Regions from separate parts of the Blautia sp. OF09-25XD genome, predicted to be linked through region 2. Evidence: a T-box and tRNA genes for the amino acid it is inferred to sense, from the RefSeq annotation. Region 2 holds a T-box; the other regions hold tRNA genes.
The links. The T-box of region 2 lies ahead of DXA93_RS04050 (valine--tRNA ligase). A T-box ahead of a tRNA ligase gene usually reads a tRNA of that ligase, here a tRNA-Val.
Positions count from the first base shown of each region.

Region 1 (3,264 bases), on a different contig from region 2:
GCTGTAGAACATCGGCAGACGCATCAGGCGCTCGCTCTCTTTTGTTGTGTATTTGTCCTCTCCGTGGAAAACACCGAACTTCTGTCCGGCCGGGGAGGTATGGAGCGGAACGTAATGGAAGACACACATCACACCGCGCTCTTTCATATAGTTGATCAGTTTTGTACGCACTTCCAGATTTCTTGCCTTGATGAAGTACATATGTGCATTATGTACACAGCCTTCCGGCACAACCGGCTGCTCGATCTTTCCAGCCTCAGCCAGCGGACGGAGCTGCTCATGGTAATAGTTGTAGATGGCCATCCGCTTTCTGTCGATTTTCTCATGTTCCTCGAGTTCTGCAAGCAGGTAAGCCGCATTCATATCACTCGGCAGATAGGAGGAACCGTAGTCGATCCAGGTATATTTGTCGATCTGTCCGCGGAAAAACTTGCTGCGGTTCGTTCCCTTTTCACGAAGGATCTCTGCTTTTTCCAGATAATTCTCATCCTGGAACAGCAGCGCGCCGCCCTCTCCCATCGTATAGTTTTTCGTCTCATGGAGCTGTAGCAGCCAAAATCGCCGATCGTTCCAAGGGCTTTTCCCTTGTAGTACGCGCTCACGCCCTGTGCCGCATCCTCTACAACCTTCAGGTTATGGCGTTTTGCAATATCCATGATGGTATCCATTTCACAGGCAACGCCCGCATAGTGAACCGGAACAATCGCTTTTGTTTTTTCGGTGATAGCATCCTCAATCTTGGTCTCGTCGATGTTCATCGTATCCGGACGGATATCCACGTAGACGATTTTTGCTCCGCGCAGAACGAAGGCATCTGCAGTGGAAACAAACGTGTAGGACGGCATGATCACTTCGTCGCCCGGCTGAATCTCAGACAGGTAAGCTGCCATTTCCAGTGCATGGGTGCAGGATGTCGTAAGCATCGCATGTTTTACGTTGAAATTGTCCTGCATCCAGGCAGAACATTTCTTCGTAAAAGGACCGTCGCCGCACAGCTTGTTGTTTTCCTCTGCCGCCTGGCGGATGTATTCCAGTTCTGTTCCAATAAAAGGTGGTTTATTAAACTCTATCATTGTTTTTTCCTTATCTTTCTTCTATCCATTACTGTTTTATTTACTTTCAGAGCCCAAAACAAGCTCCTAGGTAGTCTCATTTTCTCACAAATCCCTGTGGATTTCAAGACACGATTTTGACATGACAGCCATATCATCATACTGTCCATAAAGCCAAAAGAACCCTTGATTTCTCAAGGGTTCCGCAAGTAGCGAGAGGGGGATTCGAACCCTCGACACCGCGGGTATGAACCGCGTGCTCTAGCCAACTGAGCTATCTCGCCATATTGATTTTCAACACCGTTTTTCATAAAATATGGGGCCTATAGGGCTCGAACCTATGACCCTCTGCTTGTAAGGCAGATGCTCTCCCAGCTGAGCTAAGACCCCACATCGGTGTTTTGTCTGTTGGCTTTTTATCTGTATCACCAACCGACTTCGTTAGTATAGCATTCCACCCGCCAAATGTCAACACTAATTTTCAAATTTTTTCGATTTTTTTCAACTTTTTCTCCCGCCACTCTTTCAGGTACTGCTCCTGTTCCAGATCTTCCCGTTCTTTCTCCCATCCTGCCGCCCGGCAGAGCGTCCATGCAAGCAGAAGAAATACGGCAAAAATCCCCGCCAGACAAACGATTCCCATCTTTTCTGACCGCCTTTCCTGTTTTGATTCTGCTAAAAAGCAAAGGATCTCCTTACTATTGTATCCGGAACGGCGGCGCTTTATTCCCTTTTCAGAATAAAGTCATGACCACCCGCTTAGCGGGTGGCATGTTCTCCCCCTAGAAGGGGATATTACCTGCTTGCGCCCGGAAGGCGCACTGAAGTCTGCTAACTGCACCACATTTACAGCAGCCCCCAAACTGGGGGCTTTTTCAGTGCTTCCTTACTCCGGCGCAGCCTCAAAAGAGGCTTGCTGGTTTGCTTTGACTTCCTACTTCCGCTCCAAGCGGGATTTACTTATTGTATTTCTTCACCGGCTCACCCGTGAACGGGTCGATATACTCTACTAATGACATCTGGTCATACTGTAAATCCTCTTTTAACTGATTCTGAATATACTCTTTGATTTTTGCAGTATTTTTCCCCACTGTGTCTACATAATATCCACGGCACCAGAAATGCCTGTTTCCATACTTATATTTTAAATTTGCATGGCGTTCAAATATCATCAGGGAACTTTTTCCCTTTAAATATCCTACTATTTCTGATACAGAATACTTTGGCGGAATTCTTACAAGCATATGTATATGATCTGGGCAGCATTCTGCTTCAATAATTTCAATTCCTTTTCTTCGGCATAATGATCCCAAGATTTCTCCTACATCTGCTCTTATTGCTTTATAAATTATCTGTCTCCGATATTTTGGTGCAAATACGATATGATACTTGCATTCCCATTTTGTATGAGCTAAACTATTCACGTCCATTATTTGGACCTCCTGTGCTTTCATTTGTGGTTTTGCAGACCCACATCTATATTAGCACAGGAGCTCATACTTATATCTAAAGATTATTCCCACCACCTGCATAGCAGGTGGTTTATTTTATTGTCATACAAAGAAAAAGTCGCCAGATTTCCCTTTCACCGGGATTCTGGCGACTCCATTTTACTCAAAATTAAAATTCACATTCACGTTACGCTTCGTCAATCGCTTTTCCAATATCATGGCGGTAATATTTATTGTCAAAGTCAACCCAGTCAACAGCCTTATATGCATTCGCACGTGCCTCTTTCAGGGTATCGCCAAGTGCTGTCACGCCGAGGACACGGCCTCCGTTTGTCACGATCTCGCCGTCTTTGAACTTCGTTCCTGCATGGAAGCAGTAATAGCCCTCATGCTCTTTGAACGTCTCGAGTCCGCGGATCGGGAATCCTTTTTCGTAGGAAACCGGATAACCGTTCGAAGCCAGTACGATGCAGACACACGCATTATCTGCAAACTGCAGGTCGATCTGGTCGAGAGTTCCGTCGATGCAGGCTTCAAATACATCAATGATGTCTGTCTTCATACGAGGAAGCACAACCTGTGCCTCCGGATCGCCGAAGCGGGCATTGTACTCGAGCACCTTCGGTCCGTCCGGTGTCAGCATCAGTCCGAAGAAGATAACTCCCTTAAACGGTCTTCCCTCGGCTGCCATCGCATCTACGGTCGGCTGATAGATATATTTCTTACAGAACTTATCCACTTCTTCGGTATAAAACGGACTC
Region 1 is NZ_QUMG01000017.1:66,439-69,702, reverse strand. Features, by position in the region: partial or broken gene rffA (dTDP-4-amino-4,6-dideoxygalactose transaminase) at 1-1,073, opposite strand, end outside; tRNA gene DXA93_RS13425 (tRNA-Met) at 1,263-1,336, opposite strand; tRNA gene DXA93_RS13420 (tRNA-Val) at 1,370-1,442, opposite strand; gene DXA93_RS17890 (hypothetical protein) at 1,534-1,695, opposite strand; gene tnpA (IS200/IS605 family transposase) at 2,009-2,482, opposite strand; gene purD (phosphoribosylamine--glycine ligase) at 2,691-3,264, opposite strand, start outside.
Region 1: it has a tRNA-Val gene. The T-box ahead of DXA93_RS04050 (valine--tRNA ligase) is inferred to sense a tRNA for this amino acid. The anticodon was not compared.

Region 2 (3,264 bases):
AGGTTCATCATGATGAAACGGGAAGCGTTCCATACTTTGTTTGCGAAGTTACGGCTGGCTTCTACACGCTCCCAGTAGAAACGCATATCGTTTCCAGGTGCATTACCGGTCATCAAAGTCAGACGGAGAGCATCTGCACCGTATTTGTCAATGACTTCGAGCGGATCGATACCGTTTCCGAGGGATTTACTCATCTTGCGTCCCTGGGAATCACGAACGAGTCCGTGGATCAGTACGTGGTGGAACGGAACCTGTTTAGTCTGCTCCAGTGCGGAGAATACCATACGGATAACCCAGAAGAAGATGATGTCGTATCCGGTTACGAGTACGTCGGTCGGATAAAAATAATCAAATTCCGGTGTTTTCTCCGGCCATCCTAACGTGGAGAACGGCCACAGCGCTGAGCTGAACCAGGTGTCCAGGGTATCCGGGTCCTGGGTGAGATGGGTGCTGCCGCATTTCGGGCATTTTTCCGGCATTCCGCCTCTTACAACCGTGATCTCGCCACAGTCATCACAGGTATAGGCCGGGATACGATGACCCCACCAGAGCTGACGGGAAATACACCAGTCGTGGATATTGTTCAGCCAGTTCTGATAAATCTTGCTGAAACGATCCGGGATGAAGTTTACTTCCCCGTTCTTCTCCGCTTCGCTGGCAGCGGCAGCCATATCCGCCATTTTTACAAACCACTGCGGTTTGATCATCGGCTCTACGGTTGTCTTACATCTGTCGTGGGTTCCTACGTTGTGAACGTGATCCACTACTTTTACAAGAAGGCCAAGCTTCTCGAGATCCTCTACCATGGCTTTTCTTGCCTCGTAGCGGTCCATGCCGGCGTATTTGCCGCACTTGTTGTTCATGGTTCCGTCATCGTTTAAGATGTTGATCTCTTCGAGGTTGTGGCGTTTTCCTACCTCAAAATCGTTCGGGTCGTGTGCCGGTGTAATTTTAACGCATCCGGTTCCGAACTCTTTGTCTACGTAAGCATCTGCGATAACCGGGATTTCACGGTCGGTCAGCGGCAGTTTCAGCATTTTTCCTACAATATCGGTGTATCTTTCATCCTCCGGATTGACAGCTACGGCAGTATCGCCGAGCAGAGTCTCCGGACGGGTGGTTGCGATTTCTACGAAGCGGCCTTCCTCGCCAACTACCGGGTAGTTGATGTGCCAGAAGTGGCCTGCCTGCTCCTGATATTCAACCTCTGCATCGGAGATGGAAGTCTGGCATACCGGGCACCAGTTGATGATGCGGCTTCCTTTGTAGATCCATCCTTTTTCATACAGACGGCAGAATACTTCTTCTACGGCTTTGGAGCATCCCTCGTCCATGGTGAAGCGTTCTCTCTCCCAGTCTGCGGAGGAGCCGATCTTTCTTAACTGGCTGTTGATGCGTCCGCCGTACTCTTTCTTCCACTCCCAGCAGTGCTCCAGGAATTTTTCGCGTCCGATTTCATCTTTGTCGATGCCCTGCTCTTTGAGCATATTGGTAACCTTTACCTCGGTTGCGATCGCCGCATGGTCGGTTCCCGGCTGCCAGAGTACTTCATATCCCTCCATCCGTTTAAAACGGCAGAGAATATCCTGCATGGTATTGTCGAGTGCGTGGCCCATGTGAAGCTGTCCGGTTACGTTCGGCGGCGGCATCATAATGGTAAACGGTTTTTTGTTCGGGTTTACAGTGGCGTGGAAATATCCTTTATCCAGCCATTTCTGATACAGTCTGTCCTCGAGTCCTTTCGGATCGTAGGTCTTTGCGAGTTCTTTGCTCATGAGATCCTCCTTTTATGTTTGGTGTATTGTGGTATTTATTCCCGCAGAGGCTTGTCTTAAATCAAAAACGCCCTTCACATACACATAACATGCATGCAAAGGGCGAAAATTCCGCGGTACCACCTTAATTTGTATCTCGTTTCGGAGTCTGTAACGTGACTCATGCGTGAAAACCTAATCATCACATCTTCTGTGCTTTTCAGCTCTCCGGTTCAGAAGCTACCTTCCATGACCACCTTCCCGGACAGCCTTTCAGCCGGTGAACCGTCCTCTCTTTTGGGGCCTGCCATGTACTCCTCTTCCTCATAACCTTTTCTTTTTCTGTTGGAATAGAAACTGCATTTATCATAATCGCGTTTTTTTATTTTGTCAAGCCGCCGCGGGCAAAAACCTTTCTTCTTATGGAAGTTTTAAGATTTCACGCGCTTATTTTCGGTGAATCCGCGATGCACAGTACTGCATTTCTGCGCGGCCGTACGACGCGTAGCGGACCTGTTCTTTCGAAAACGGCTTCGCATTGCTTGGCCGTCCTAGGTTTTCGCCGTGGATCACCTGATCCACAAGGTCGATGAGATCTGCGAGAACACCGAGGCTGAGCGGATTGTAAACCGGATGCGCCGTCGATTCAAACACCTGCGTGTGATGACCGCCGAAGAATTTCATGCGGCCGCCCTTTTTCACCAGCCACGCCATCAGACCAACCAGACCATCGTAATACTCTTCCAGGCTCGTTCCGCCCGGCACCTGCATCCAGACACCGCAGCCGCTTCCGATCGCATCTCCGGTGAACAGGTAATTCTGTTTCGTCTCAAGCACAACGACGCTGCCCGGCGTATGGCCCGGTGTCTGACAGACGGCCAGCTCTGTGCCGCCGAGCGGAATCACGGAATCGGTACGGATGTCATGAATCTCCTCCCACGGTTTTAATTTTCCCGCTGTCAGCATCACAAGCGTCTCTGGATCCATCTTCTTTTCATCGTGGCACATGTACACCTCATCAAACTCATCCATGTGATACATGTGATCCGGATGCGCATGCGTGATGACCAGCAGAAGCGGCTTGTCCGTCAGCTCACGGATCACCGGCAGAATCTTTGTGCCTGCCGTAATGCCGGTATCAATGACAGCCGCTTTTTCTTCACCTTCTACTACATAGAACGATGAATTTCCTGCGTCCAAAATACAGTAAATTTTTTCCCCGATTTCTGTTACCTGAAAACCCTCCATGATGTAAAACCTCCTTAAAATAATAATGTACCCTCGGAGTCTTTCTGTGCTTGCTTTTTTCCTTTCGGCAATTCAGTGCCCCGCATTCTCTTCCCCGATGATAATCGAAAGCAGCGTATGATCCAGCATGATCGTGCGGTTCCACGGATTGAAAATCACACCGCTGATCTCCTTTGTTTCGGATGCCATGTGGATCAGCTGTTCCAGACTCACGAGAAACGTAGATTTCACGCTGCTGCTCCCCTTTAATTCCTCATCAAAG
Region 2 is NZ_QUMG01000003.1:177,366-180,629, reverse strand. Features, by position in the region: partial or broken gene DXA93_RS04050 (valine--tRNA ligase) at 1-1,775, opposite strand, end outside; T-box leader at 1,871-2,091, opposite strand; gene DXA93_RS04045 (MBL fold metallo-hydrolase) at 2,202-3,002, opposite strand; gene DXA93_RS04040 (SseB family protein) at 3,075-3,264, opposite strand, start outside.

Region 3 (3,264 bases), on a different contig from region 2:
GAAACAGCTCCAGTTCCGATTTTTCCTCGATACGTTCCGCCGCCGTTACCTCCGCATTGGAACGCGTTCTTTTATTGTCATATTCCAAACGCATCAAATTGGGATAAATCGTCCGAAGCTTCGCCATGCCGTCCGGAACATCCTCCTCATCCGTCAGGGTTACCATCAGATAATCCGTACGGTCGCTGTTTTCATAGAACGTTTTTGCTGTCACTTCCAGATACGTTCCACGGATTTTTCGAAGATCGTGGAGCGGTTTCAATGGAATCGTGCGAAGTTCGACGGTTCCTTTTTCTTTCAGCTCTACAATGGTAATCGACTTCTCCTGTCCAGCCTCGGAAAACGAATATTTGAGTGGTGAACCACAGTAGCGCACGGTCTCGCGGCCAACCTTCTGCGGACTATGGATATGGCCGAGCGCCACGTAATCAAACGCATCAAAAAGCTCCACCGGAATCTGATCCACATCACCTACCTGCAGTTCCTCTGCCTCGCACCGCAGCGCGCCTGTCACAAACTGATGCGCTAAAAGGATATTCCGCTCTCCTGGATCTATTTGGGTCTGCTCCAGTGCCGCCCTCACGCCATCTGCCGTGGACTGAATCTCCTCCGCGCGTTCCGGCAGGGCATGGCGTACGGTTGACGGGCGCAGAAACGGAAGAAGATGAATCCACACCGTTCCATATGCATCCTGTAACGCGAACTTTTCTATTCTTCCATCATATACCTTCGACAAATAGATTCCGCTCTTCCCCATCAGATTCGACCCAAATGCCAGCCGCTCCGCCGAGTCATGATTGCCGCTGATGATAAAAACCGGAACTTCCTGCTCCGAAAGGCTGGTTAAAAAGGCATCCAACACCTGCACTGCCTCCGCCGTTGGAATCGTCCGGTCATATACATCTCCGGAAATCAGAACTCCATCCGGTTTTTCCCGCATAACCGCCTGCAGGATCTGTGTCAACATATATTTCTGGTCCTCGATCATGGAAAACTCATGCACGCGTTTTCCAATGTGAAGATCCGATAAATGAAACAACTTCACAAAAACTATCCCCTTTCTGCAGCAAAAACTCTGTTTTTCCTATGTTCTCTGCTCATTATACTATACCCAACCAGAAAAAGAAATCATCCGCCAGGAAAACGAAAAAAAGACTCCTGTTCACACAGGAGCCTCCAACCATAGCGAGAGGGGGATTCGAACCCTCGACACCGCGGGTATGAACCGCGTGCTCTAGCCAACTGAGCTATCTCGCCATATGTAATTTTTGATAAATATGGGACCTATAGGGCTCGAACCTATGACCCTCTGCTTGTAAGGCAGATGCTCTCCCAGCTGAGCTAAGATCCCATATCCTGTTTTTCATCAGCGCTTATGTCCCGCTGACATTTATAGATTTTAGCACTGTTCTTTTAATTTGTCAACGGTAATTTTTAAAATTTTTCAAATTTTTTCTTTTATTCCTACAATAGCGTCGATTATGGTACGAACATGCCCAATTCAGGAAAAAGGCTGCCTGCTTTCTCAGCAGACAGCCTTCTTCTCATCCATGTCAAACTTCCACGATCTCCCGCACACACAGATCATCTACCGTCGTATGTAAGATCTCGGCAAGTGCAAACAGATTTTCAATGTTCGGCATCTTTTTTCCTTTCTCCCAGTTCCAGACACTCTGAACCCCGGCGAGCCCCATCTTCTTCTGAATGTCCGGTCGGTTCATCCCCAATCTTTCACGCCGGCTACGGATATTTTCGCCCGTTTTCTTCATGTTCAAGTTTGCATAGATCTGTTCCGATTCTTTCATATCTTTGCCCTCCCTAATTTCTTTTCTTATACCCATATTTTACACTCCGGGTTAAAATCATAAAAGGTCAGGACAGAAAAAATTTTCGTTCAGGTTAGCCCCCCTTCTTTTTTCCTTTTACCCCTTTTTATATACTGTTTCAGGTACTTTTTTATCATTTAGATTATATGTGTTTTTGTTCTCCCTAACTTTTGTTTTCTTTTCTGGACACATATTTTTTCGGGTTAAATTTTTAAAAATGTCACTTACTTCCGTAAATCGTCCCGAGTTCATACCCTCTTTTTCTGTCAAGGTCGAGGCTCTTCAGTAAAAAGAGCGTATCATGTTCATCGCAGTCCGTCTGGCTTTCCCGGAAGAAGGACAGATTTTCCTCTATACGTTCATCCAGATTGCTGATGCTCTTTCGCAGTTCCTGATAGAGACTTTTGGTAACCATTTCTTTGTAATGGCCCGGCACCTGGTTCAGCACCCACTCGTGGAGATGGATCATGTTGTGCAGTACAAGTTTTTCGTCTTCCAGCCCTTCCGGTGTTATGACAAAGCATCCTGTGCCAGGGTAAAACTGAGCCTTGCTGCTTCCTTTCTTTTTACAAAGTTTCAGTTTGAACAGATCATATGAAAAATAAGTCAGCTCATCCGGCAGCGGAATCGTCTCCGGTTCCCAGGTTCCGTCCTCACGCTGTGCTTCCGCTGCGACGAATGGCCCGCAGATGCTTTCCCGTTCCATCCGCATATCGTCAAAGAACTCCTCAAACTCACCCATCCGCATGGAAATCGTTATTCTGTCCCGGATTTCCTGATCCACTTTTTCCGGGCTGCCTGTTTTCACCGGACGTGTCTTGTACAACTGGTCAAGTCTGACTCCATAAAGCCGTGCCAGATTCAACGCATTATCAATGCTTGGAAGTTTCGGATGTGTTTTGCTCTCCCAACTGCATACCGTCTGCTCTGCCGAAAGTCCAATCGCGTCTCTCACCTGTTTTAACTTCAGGTTATTCTCAATTCTAAGTTTTTTCAGATTTTTTGCTGTTTCTATGGAATCAATCCCAACATTATTATAAGCATCCATCTAAAATTCTCCTCGTTATTCTCCAAATTATTTCTAAAAAATGTATCCTCGTTACTGTTCATTCAGCAGTGAACCGTAACTGTCCCCCGACAGTTGAATCCTTTTTCTCATCCTGGGCTTGCATTTTTTCTCTGGAAAGTGTAATATCATAGATGTAACTAAAAGGAAACTGAGTGGCTTCTGCCTACGCAAAGCAACTACTACCCTAAGCTACAACCCCCCAAAAAGCTCAGGTCCAGAGTTAACCTTACTTTCATAACTCTGGTTCCCCTGAGCTTTTTCTTTTATCAGATCTCCGCCAGAAAAAATTCCTTATTTCCCGCGTGCTTCATCCATCTTCTTCAGAATACTCTTTGCAAGATTCATCGTCTGCCCACCGCACATTTTACC
Region 3 is NZ_QUMG01000009.1:3,727-6,990, reverse strand. Features, by position in the region: gene DXA93_RS08950 (exonuclease SbcCD subunit D) at 1-1,045, opposite strand, end outside; tRNA gene DXA93_RS08945 (tRNA-Met) at 1,184-1,257, opposite strand; tRNA gene DXA93_RS08940 (tRNA-Val) at 1,279-1,351, opposite strand; gene DXA93_RS08935 (helix-turn-helix domain-containing protein) at 1,554-1,805, opposite strand; gene DXA93_RS08930 (helix-turn-helix transcriptional regulator) at 2,047-2,874, opposite strand; gene DXA93_RS08925 (RNA ligase family protein) at 3,187-3,264, opposite strand, start outside.
Region 3: it has a tRNA-Val gene. The T-box ahead of DXA93_RS04050 (valine--tRNA ligase) is inferred to sense a tRNA for this amino acid. The anticodon was not compared.